3 regions of the Bacillus mesophilum genome follow, and region 1 is predicted to be linked to each of the others. Evidence: predicted binding sites of a transcription regulator. Region 1 holds the regulator's gene; each other region holds the start of a gene.

The links. Region 1 encodes LexA, which represses DNA repair genes until DNA is damaged. Its sites were predicted from a motif close to CGAACATATGTTCG; they were not measured.
Region 2: F7732_RS06675 (Y-family DNA polymerase) is a predicted target of LexA. The motif match lies at 1,415-1,428, and genes of this name have one in related genera.
Region 3: F7732_RS21080 (YolD-like family protein) is a predicted target of LexA. The motif match lies at 1,183-1,196, and genes of this name have one in related genera.

Annotation. Positions count from the first base shown of each region.
Region 1 covers NZ_WBOT01000001.1:573,727-577,012, forward strand. Annotated here, with positions in the region: gene splB (spore photoproduct lyase) at 1-56, shown strand, start outside; gene F7732_RS02835 (asparagine synthase) at 136-309, shown strand; gene F7732_RS02840 (DUF4257 domain-containing protein) at 341-628, opposite strand; gene lexA (transcriptional repressor LexA) at 956-1,573, opposite strand; gene yneA (cell division suppressor protein YneA) at 1,732-2,052, shown strand; gene F7732_RS02855 (YneB family resolvase-like protein) at 2,084-2,737, shown strand; gene F7732_RS02860 (DUF896 domain-containing protein) at 2,938-3,171, shown strand.
Region 2 covers NZ_WBOT01000002.1:359,700-362,985, reverse strand. Annotated here, with positions in the region: gene F7732_RS06690 (hypothetical protein) at 1-348, shown strand, start outside; gene F7732_RS06685 (hypothetical protein) at 556-1,038, shown strand; gene F7732_RS06680 (YqzH family protein) at 1,119-1,325, opposite strand; gene F7732_RS06675 (Y-family DNA polymerase) at 1,512-2,771, shown strand; gene F7732_RS06670 (YolD-like family protein) at 2,793-3,128, shown strand.
Region 3 covers NZ_WBOT01000012.1:7,178-10,463, forward strand. Annotated here, with positions in the region: gene F7732_RS21070 (selenium binding protein) at 1-220, opposite strand, end outside; gene F7732_RS21075 (Fic/DOC family protein) at 255-893, opposite strand; gene F7732_RS22725 (antitoxin VbhA family protein) at 886-1,053, opposite strand; gene F7732_RS21080 (YolD-like family protein) at 1,230-1,556, shown strand; gene F7732_RS21085 (YhjD family protein) at 1,559-1,921, shown strand; gene F7732_RS21090 (hypothetical protein) at 2,031-2,423, shown strand; gene F7732_RS21095 (type IA DNA topoisomerase) at 2,920-3,286, opposite strand, start outside.

The sequences.
Region 1 (3,286 bases):
TATACGCTTATATGGAGAAATTTTTTCCTAATGCAAAATTGGAGTATTTTACATGAGTGATTAAAGATAAGAAAGCCGATACTATCTTTGGGTGAAAGAAATAACGCCTACTAACATCGATGTGGAGGGAAATACATGAACATTCGTGAAGGTATGATTCCAACTGCACTAGGTACGGCTGTAACAGCAACTGGATATGCACTTAAGCAAAAGCGTGGCAGCAACAAAATGATGGCTAACACATTATTTGGATTTGGACTTGCACACGTGGTTTTAGGTGTTATTGACCTGGTAGAGCATCGACGTTAGAAAGGATGAGGCGTGCAAAAGACTTGCACGCCTATTCTTTTTTCTCTCGCATCTTTAATAAGTCCAATCCTTTTAGGATAGCCTCTCCGCCTAGTCCAGCGATCATGGCAGTAACAATAACTGCTATGACAGATTCAGGATTTGCAGATAAGACCACTAGTACAGCTGCTAATGCCCCCATAATAACATCTTCAAAAAATCCCAGATAGATAAATCGTTTTGTTTTGCGCGGCTTGATCAGCTTGCCGTTTTTTTGAATATGTGCAGCTACACCGACAAATGCACCGATACAGAAAGACAGTAACATGTTCAATAACATAGCCCTTCACACTCCTAAATCCGAGATTTTTTGAAGCGACCTTAGTTAGAATCATGTTGTATTACCAGTATATAGGAATTTTCCAAAAATAGCATGGTTAATTATATCGAATTTTCAGATAACTATATAGGTGATGCGGCATATATATTGAACCTCACGTATAGAACGAAAGTTCGGTTTGGTGATTTTTATATCGTGGCAATGAATAAAGGCTATTGACGGGCCAGAATCAACGATAAAAATAGTTCAAATAACTATATTTGTTTAATTCCTTTTTGCTGATAAAAGAAAAAGCATGCAGGTATTCTGCATGCTCTGTTTGCCATATTAATGCATTTGGCGATAAACACCAGTAACTTTTCCTAAAATTGAAACATGGCGGAGGATGATTGGTTCCATAGTTGAATTTTCTGGCTGAAGCCGGAAGTAGTCTTTTTCTTTGAAGAAACGCTTAACAGTAGCCTCGTCATCTTCAGTCATTGCGACAACAATATCACCATTATTAGCAGTGCTTTGCTGTTTAACTACAACATAGTCACCATCTAAAATGCCGGCTTCTATCATACTATCACCCATAATCTCCAGCATGAAAACATGCTCATCTGGTGGCGCAAGACGCTCTGGAAGAGGAAAGTACTCTTCGACATTTTCGATTGCAGTAATAGGCTGCCCGGCAGTAACTTTTCCGACAATAGGTACGTTAATCGTATTTACCTTCGGGATATGAGTTTCTTCAAGATCCAATATTTCAATTGCCCTAGGCTTTGTAGGATCCCTTCTAATTAATCCCTTGCTTTCAAGTCTGGCTAAATGGCCATGCACTGTAGAACTGGAAGCAAGTCCAACAGCTTCCCCAATCTCTCTTACAGAAGGCGGATACCCTTTTTGTCGGACCTCATCTTTAATAAATTCCAAAATATCCTGCTGTCTTTTTGATAGTTTCAAATTGGATCACGCACCCTTTATTAATATCTTGTCCTTATTATACCATTCTTTTAAAACACATACAAACATAAGTTCGAATTTTATGTTGACCAAAACAAATGTTCGTATTATAATAATCGTAACAAATACGAACATACATTCTTTATGAGGTGAAGGCTATGAAAAAATTGTGGAATTCTTATTGCTATGCTATTATTCTTGTATTTTTAAGTATTACAGGCTCACTTATTCTTTCTTTTCAATTAGAAGATCAGGAAGACGATCAATATATGATGGTAACTGTTAATGAAAATGACTCTCTATGGGGGATTGCTGAACAATTTGCAGAGGAACATCATTTTTCTACTGCTGAATTTGTTCAATGGATGGAAACTCATAATGGCATTACAAATGGAAAAATTCATCCTGGTGATACTGTTTCGATTCCAGTAAAAGCTGATGAAGATCAATATATAACAGAATTGGCCAGCCGTGAATAGGAACAGGAACTAATAGAAGAAGGTGCAATACATGAATGCAATTATTTACTGCCGTGTCAGTACAAATAAAGATACTCAGGAATCCTCTTTGCAGAGGCAGGAAGAGGAATTGCTTCATCTGGCAAGTAAGAACGGATTTCTTCCAGCTAGAATTATAAAAGAAAAGGCAAGCGGATATGACCTTGAGCGAGAAGGAATTCTTGAATTGCTATCGCTAATCAAAGAAAAGGATATTCAGGCAGTCTTAATCCAGGATGAAACAAGGCTGGGCAGGGGGAATGCCAAAATAGCCATTCTTCATTGTATTCTGAAAGAGGACATCAAGTTATTTAGCGTTTCGCATAACGGGGAATTACAGCTTTCAGAATCAGACTCAATGGTACTGAAGATAGTGGGAATGGTTGAGGAATATCAACGAAAGCTGCATAATGTGAAAATTAAACGCGGAATGCAAAGAGCGGTCGAAAAAGGATATCAGCCCCAAAAAAACTTAGCTAACCAAGGTGAAAACGCTGGAAGAGAACGTATTGAAGTGCCAATATCTGAAATTGTCCGTTTACGTAAAAATGAGTTAACTTTTTCTGAAATCGCGGCAACCTTAAGAGGGTTTGGTTATAACATATCAAAAGCTACCGTACATAGGCGTTATCAGGAATATATAGATAAACTTAATACTGAACAATAAATCTCTAGATATTCAATTTGTCCAGCAATAGAGTAAACATTTGCATAGTATGGACTGGACTTTTCGGAAAAAGCCGTTAATCCATGTTTTTTTCACTTTAGAAGCTTCTTTATATACGAATAAGACTTCATCCTTGTCAATTTAACTATTTTCTAATAAAATGACATTTATGCTAAAGAAATAGTAAAGGAGCTGTCCATATGCTGCCAAAGGACAAACTCGCCCGCATAAATGCTCTAGCAAATAAGGCGAAAACAACTGGTTTAACGGAAGCAGAAGCAAAGGAGCAATCAGCTTTGCGCAAAGAATATTTGCAGACTTTCCGATCTTCCATGTTTAATACACTCAAGAGCGTAACAATCATAGATCCAGAAGGAAATGATGTAACACCTGAGAAACTAAAGCAGGAAAAGAACAACAACAAACTACATTAAATTGCTTAAAAAGTATGGGTTTATTTATACTATTCACATATGAAAAGAAGGAATACACCAGCTATGGCATGTGTTCCTTCTTTTCATTCTATTAAATTGTTGGCGTTGTCATTTT
Region 2 (3,286 bases), on a different contig from region 1:
CAAGCAGATGTAATGGAAATGGGCACGGACTATCTGCAGAACGAGAATCAGGATCTTTCTGTTACTTCCAAAAAAGGCTCCCTTTATCTTTCTGAGAACGGAAACGAAAGCATACTAAAGAAATTTAACGGAATTTATGATGAAAAATTTACAGGCTATGACTCTATTGGATTTTCACCAAATGGAAACTATTTAGTCTATCGTTCAATGGAACATTTTACGCCGATCGGAACCATTTTAGAAGGGATCTTTGCTGACTCTGTGGGCAATACTTATATATTGGATCTATCGACAAGAGAGAGTACTAAATTTATAGATGCCCATCAAATTCAATGGGTTATGGATTAATGAAGAGTAGGATTTTAAAAAAAGTACTGCATACAAGCAGTGCTTTTTATCTTGCATAATTTTTATAGAAATGTGAATCGTTAATAGCTGCAGCTGAATGTTCGATATTTAATCAACATTCTGGGTTGGTGCTGCAAGTGGAGCTGCATGAAAAATAAGTGAAACTTTAAAAAGTAACAATCGTCAAATCAGTAAAGGAGGGATATATTGAGATTAAAAATGATTTTAGCATTATCTATCATTTTGATAATGGGTTGTTCAAATAGTGATGCAAATATAGGAACTGAAGATTTAAACAGTGAATTTCCTCCAACTATGACAGGGTTAATTATCATTAACGGGATAGAGCATCAGATGGAAGAGGGTGGTTATCACTGGGAAAGAAAAAAAGGTTTAGAAACAGAAGTAGTGGCAACAGATCACGCCTCGCCTTATCAAATAGCAGACCACATGAAACCAATTAGCGTTAACCCCAATGAAACAGTGGAGATTAAGATTGAGGAAAACCCAACTATTACAGTTTATTTATGGAACGAAAATGGAAGAGAAAAAGAAATCGAACAAGACGCTAATCAAATAATTGTTCCCTCAGGTAAAGGGAAGTATATCTATGAAGCCTTAGCAGAATGGGCTAATGGAACGGTTTCCTACACATTTGTTATAGACATTCAGGCAGACACAAAAAGATAAGTCCATATATGGAGGGGAAACCTTAATCTCGGTTTCCCTAATTTTGTTTAAACCCCACCCGCATTAAAATGCAGCAGATCTTAAAAATACGGCGAACCCGTCACATATCCATACACAATATCGCTGACAATATCATGCAAATTCGTTTCAGGTTCCTCTTTTTTTACGTTCATAACCTTCTCATAAATCTCCGCAAATTCTGTGCTTTCGCAGGGAATTGAATCCTTCTCCCAGTTATATTGTCCAAGGCAGCTTTGCACCATTTTATATACATACCGTCTTTCCACTTTTGTGTCACCTCTTGTCTATTATAACGGCTTTCTGTCTGGCAGCAGAGGGGGATATAAGAAATTCGTCGTAAAATTTCCATTGAAAACGAACGTATATTCGCTTATTATAATGGGTATATATAAATAGAACGCGTGTTCGTTTTTGATAAGTGTTGTATGTGTAAGCAAGGTGGAGGGACCTCTATGGTGGATTATCGTTCATTGCCGCAAGGGCAAATCTTATGCATTGATATGAAAAGCTTTTATGCAAGCTGTACGGCTGTCATGCTGGGGCTTGATCCGCTGAACTGCTATCTTGTCATTGCAGGCAACCATGAGCGCAAGGGAAGTGTTGTACTTGCAGCATCTCCAAAGGTCAAGAAGGAATTCGGCATCAAGACGGGTTCGAGACTTTTTGAAGTTCCGAACGATCCGCGCATCAGGATTGAAGAGCCGAAGATGGCGACGTACCTGCGGGTTTCGACTGAAATTACACGTGTATTTAACCGTTATGTGCCAAAGGAGGACATTCATACGTACAGTGTGGATGAAAGCTTTTTGAAGGTTGACAGCGTCTTGCATTTATGGGGAGACGCGATCACCATTGCGGAAAAGATCAAGGATGACATTGAACGGGAATTTCAGCTTCCGTCGGCAATTGGCATTGGTCCCAATATGCTGATGGCAAAGCTATGCCTTGATCTCGAAGCAAAAGGAAAAGGCATAGCAGAGTGGACGTACGATGATGTGCAAACGAAGCTTTGGAATGTCTCTCCATTAAGAGAAATGTGGGGAATTGGCCGCCAAGTAGAAAAAACACTGAACAGCATGGGGATTTTTTCGGTCGGACAGCTGGCTCGCTATGATTTGAAAAAGCTAGAGAAGAAATTTGGGATTATGGGCAATCAGCTTTATTTCCATGCATGGGGTGTGGATTTGTCTGAGATTGGGGCTCCAATTATGGAAGGGCAGATTAGCTTTGGCAAAGGTCAAATTTTATTAAGAGATTATAAAGAAGAGCATGAAATTAAAAATGTGATACTGGAAATGTGCGAAGAAGTAACAAGACGGGCACGTGCACACCGCAAAACAGCCCGGACGATCAGTTTTGGAGTTAGCTATAGCAAGGATGAACTGGGAGGAGGCTTTTATCGTTCAAAAACGATTGAGCGGCCGACAAATATCACGATGGATGTTTATCATGTTTGTCTGGAGTTATTTCAGCAGTTTTATGAAGGAAAAACGGTGCGGAAGATTACGATGTCACTAAGCAATATTGAAGATGATCATGAATTGCAGCTAAGCTTATTTGATTTGGATGAATGGCGCAGAAAAAAGCTTGGCTACACAATGGATGGAATCCGCAAGCGTTTTGGATCGGCTGCTCTTCTTCGGGCGGTTTCCTATACAGAGGCTGGCACAGCAAGGCATCGCGCCAAACTCGTAGGCGGGCATAAAATGTAACAAGGACAAGGGGTGTTTGACATGATTCGGGATCGGGGAAGAATTAAATGGACAGCCATGATGCTGCCAGAACATGTGAAGATGCTGCGTGACTGGGCAGCTGAGGATCAATACGAACAAAAGAAAGAGCTTGATGAACAGGAAGTGGAGAGGCTGAATGAAGTGCTGGCGGAAGCGATGGAATTTAACCGCAATGTGGTGATCACACATTATCGGCGCCAGAAGTATGAGCTGACGATGGGAACCATCCACTTCTGGGATGAAATGAACAAACGCCTTCACATTGTTGACCGATTTCATGAAATTCACCGCATCGATTTAAGCAGTGTAGTTGATGTGCGATTAGCGGATGACTAGAAAAGCGGAAGGCGCTTGCCCAGGGACGACAAGCTTAAGACAAGATGGCATAAAGGTTGTTCTTTAACCTTTAGGTCAGATTGGCTTAAGACCTCGAGTCCCTAGCGCCTGCAGCTGGACAAATAGAAAAGCGGAGGCGGCTTGCCCAGCCGCGACAA
Region 3 (3,286 bases), on a different contig from region 1:
ATTCATCTGAATGTTTTGTTATAGTTTCCTGTATTGGTTCCCTAAGCCCTCCGGCAGGAGTTTCAATTAACTCATACCAGGTGTATGCTTTATCAACATCCTTTTTTAAGATGTTTTCAATGATAAACCCTTTGTTTGAGTTAAACGCACAGACTGCGCTTCCAATCAGTTCTCTATATTCATCAGATGGTAAAGCTTGCTTCGTGTAATTTTCGTACATCTCCATCTTCCCTTCAGATCTTATATCACAGCAATTAGCGATCCATACCACGCTCTTGCGGAGATAAGAAGTTTTTTTTCAAAGCTAAATTAGGTTGTCTACTTTCTAAACAGTTTTCAATTAGATCTGCCAGAGGATGATGATCTACTTTAGATCTAATAAATGTTTCTAAAGCCTTGTTTTTATCAACCTTGCTCCAATCTAGGTTATAACCATTTCTACAAGCTAATGTTCGAATAAATTCTCTTTGGGATCTCCCATTTCCTTCACGGAAGGGATGAAGTACATTTATTTCGGCCATATAATAGGCAGCACGTTCAGAAAAACTTTTATAATCCAAGCCGGCTAAATGTTTTTCTTTTTTTAACTGGTTAAAAATAACGTCAGCTGCAGGTTGAAGGTAATTTACGTCTGCAAACGGAAAGCCTTTTGAAATATTTTCCGTTCTTATCTCCCCAGCAAATGAGTATAAGTCTTGAAAAATATAGGCATGAATCTTTTTCAGATGCTGCATGTCAAAGGATCCCTTAATAGGATTCTTTTGAAGATCCAACAACCTTTTTGCTGTTAATCCAGCATCCAATGTGTCTAGCACCTGTTGATCCTTCACATTGAACTTATTTTTTAATATTTCTGTTCCTGGATAACAGTATTTAGATTGATATTCACCCATTACCTTTGGCTACCTTCAATAATTCTTTTTTATATTCCTCAAACGAGATTTCTCCCTTAGACTCTTTGATTAGTAACTCTTCCATTTGTCCTGTTAAATACAGGTCTTCAATACCTAACGATGCTTTAACTGATGCGATTTGCTTTTCTAATTTGCTCATAACTTCACCTCGTTATTGTATATAATAATTATAATATAATTATATATAAAAGTCAATATTTCCATTTTTATATGCCTATTTTACCACATTTAACTAGTTATATATTTAGATCGAAATCAGATTGAATAAAGAACTTATGTTCGTATATAATAATAATCATTAAAGGAGTTGGCGATATGTTGCGTGATAGAGGTCTTAAAAAATGGCAGGGTTTTTTTATGCACGAGCATACAGGACTACTTCAAATGGATGCCCAGGAAGATAAAAAAATTGCTAAGCCTGTACTAGATCAGCAAGAGCTAGAAGAGATTGGAATTGTCGTTATGGAGTCTCTTCACTACACATTGGATATAAAGGTAACTGTGTGGCAAAATGGTTATTTTATGAATCATTTAGGTATTGTAAACAAACTAGATTATTTAATGAAGTATATAGTCCTTGAAAAAGATGATGAAAGTATAAAAATTATGATTGTTGATATTACTGCTGTAGAGAGGTATTAATCATGACCAGGATACCTGAAAAAGATCGAGATTTGATTGAAAAAGCTATGTATCTTCCAATGCTGATCGTTGTTTTGGAAAAAGATCTTAAAGTGATTGATAAGGCCTTATTTAAACTTAAGCAGCCGTATATTAACCTTGTTGAGGATACACTAAAGGCTGTTCAGCGTGATCTTAAAGTAGTAAAAGAACGGATGAGAAAAGAAAATATGAAGGTGCAGCAGACCTCTCACGACGAAGCGTTTACGCAATTCAGCTTTATATGGAAGGGTTATGAGGAAAAACACAGCTATTTTAATCCAGCAATAAGAAATAGAGTACATTCATTATTAGAATACTACCTTTACAAGCGATTTAATTCATAATTAAAATTTTCGTATAGCAAAAAAAAGAATTTTCACTATGTTTAAGATGCTGTCATTATGCTATATACTGGTAATATCAGAAAATTCAAATTACGAGGTGGTGTTCATAGTGGAAAAAAGTCAGTCCGAAAAGGTTTCAAATATTAAATACAAAAGAATGGATAATGACCCAGACATAAAAAGGACTATAACAGAAATAGAGCGCTTAATCTTAGGTGAAAAAGGTATCGGTTTAATGGATGCTTTAAAAATAACACCAGGAAGAGTCCAAAAGCAGCTTGATGATGAATGGGATCAGGAGTTTGAACGTATTTTAGAAGACAATAAGGATTATATTTTTTGGGAAGCTCGTAAACGAAGTGCAGCACATGTACATAAATGGATTGAAGAGCAAAAAAATGAAATTAATGAGGAGGATCTTCTAAGCAGAATGCAAGAAGGTCTAAAACTAGCAGAAATTGAAGTTGTCCGTGAGTTACTAGAAAGAGAAGGTTTAATTTAGATTAGTATATTTAAAAATTTCTAAAAACGTATATTGGATAACTCTTTTAATGGTATAATAATAAATAGAGCTATGTGACGGGGTGGCGATCAATATCCTCCGATTGGAGGTGAGATCATGGATTTGCCTACAGCTACATTCGTAGTATTATTTATCGGATTAGTCGTACAAATCATCATTGCAACAAAAAAATAACCCACCCTGTCCTGACCGACTAAGTGGATTATTCTATCCCAATAGTTTATTTCAGATCGCTACTGCGACACATAGTTTGACCAGGGTATGTCCGTACCTTGGTCTTTTTTATTATGCACTAAAACATTTAAAACTAAACGTATTCTCTAGGTGCAGTTATAACATTAATGCATCTTATAATGTTTCATCTGACTTGATTATAGCATATATTACTATGTAATATACAAAAATGAGTAACATGGATCAATTATTTTATATAAAAAATATATAAATTTCATATAAGATGATGATTTGTATCAAGTTATTGTTTTGATTTCTTCTTAGGGAAGATAAAAGTCAGCCTTTTTTCAGTCGTGTTATAGGATAACTTTGCATCAAATGTACCTGTTCCGTCTTTCTTTTTAAACCCTTTAATAACATCTGTCATATTTTGATCCAACAATTTAATTGCTTGCTTAGTTGTTAATTGTTTTTCTAAAAAGATTCCAGGTAATATGAATTCGCATGTTTTTTTATAGTTCTCACAAAGATAATATTGCTTTCCTATCAGCACTTTTCCCCCACATAAACGACATTTCCCTATAGTCCGGTCCTCTACCGTTGGGAATTTAAAAGTGATTTTATTGTCTGAATTAATATGTAGGGATGCCGTATACTCCTTCCCTCCC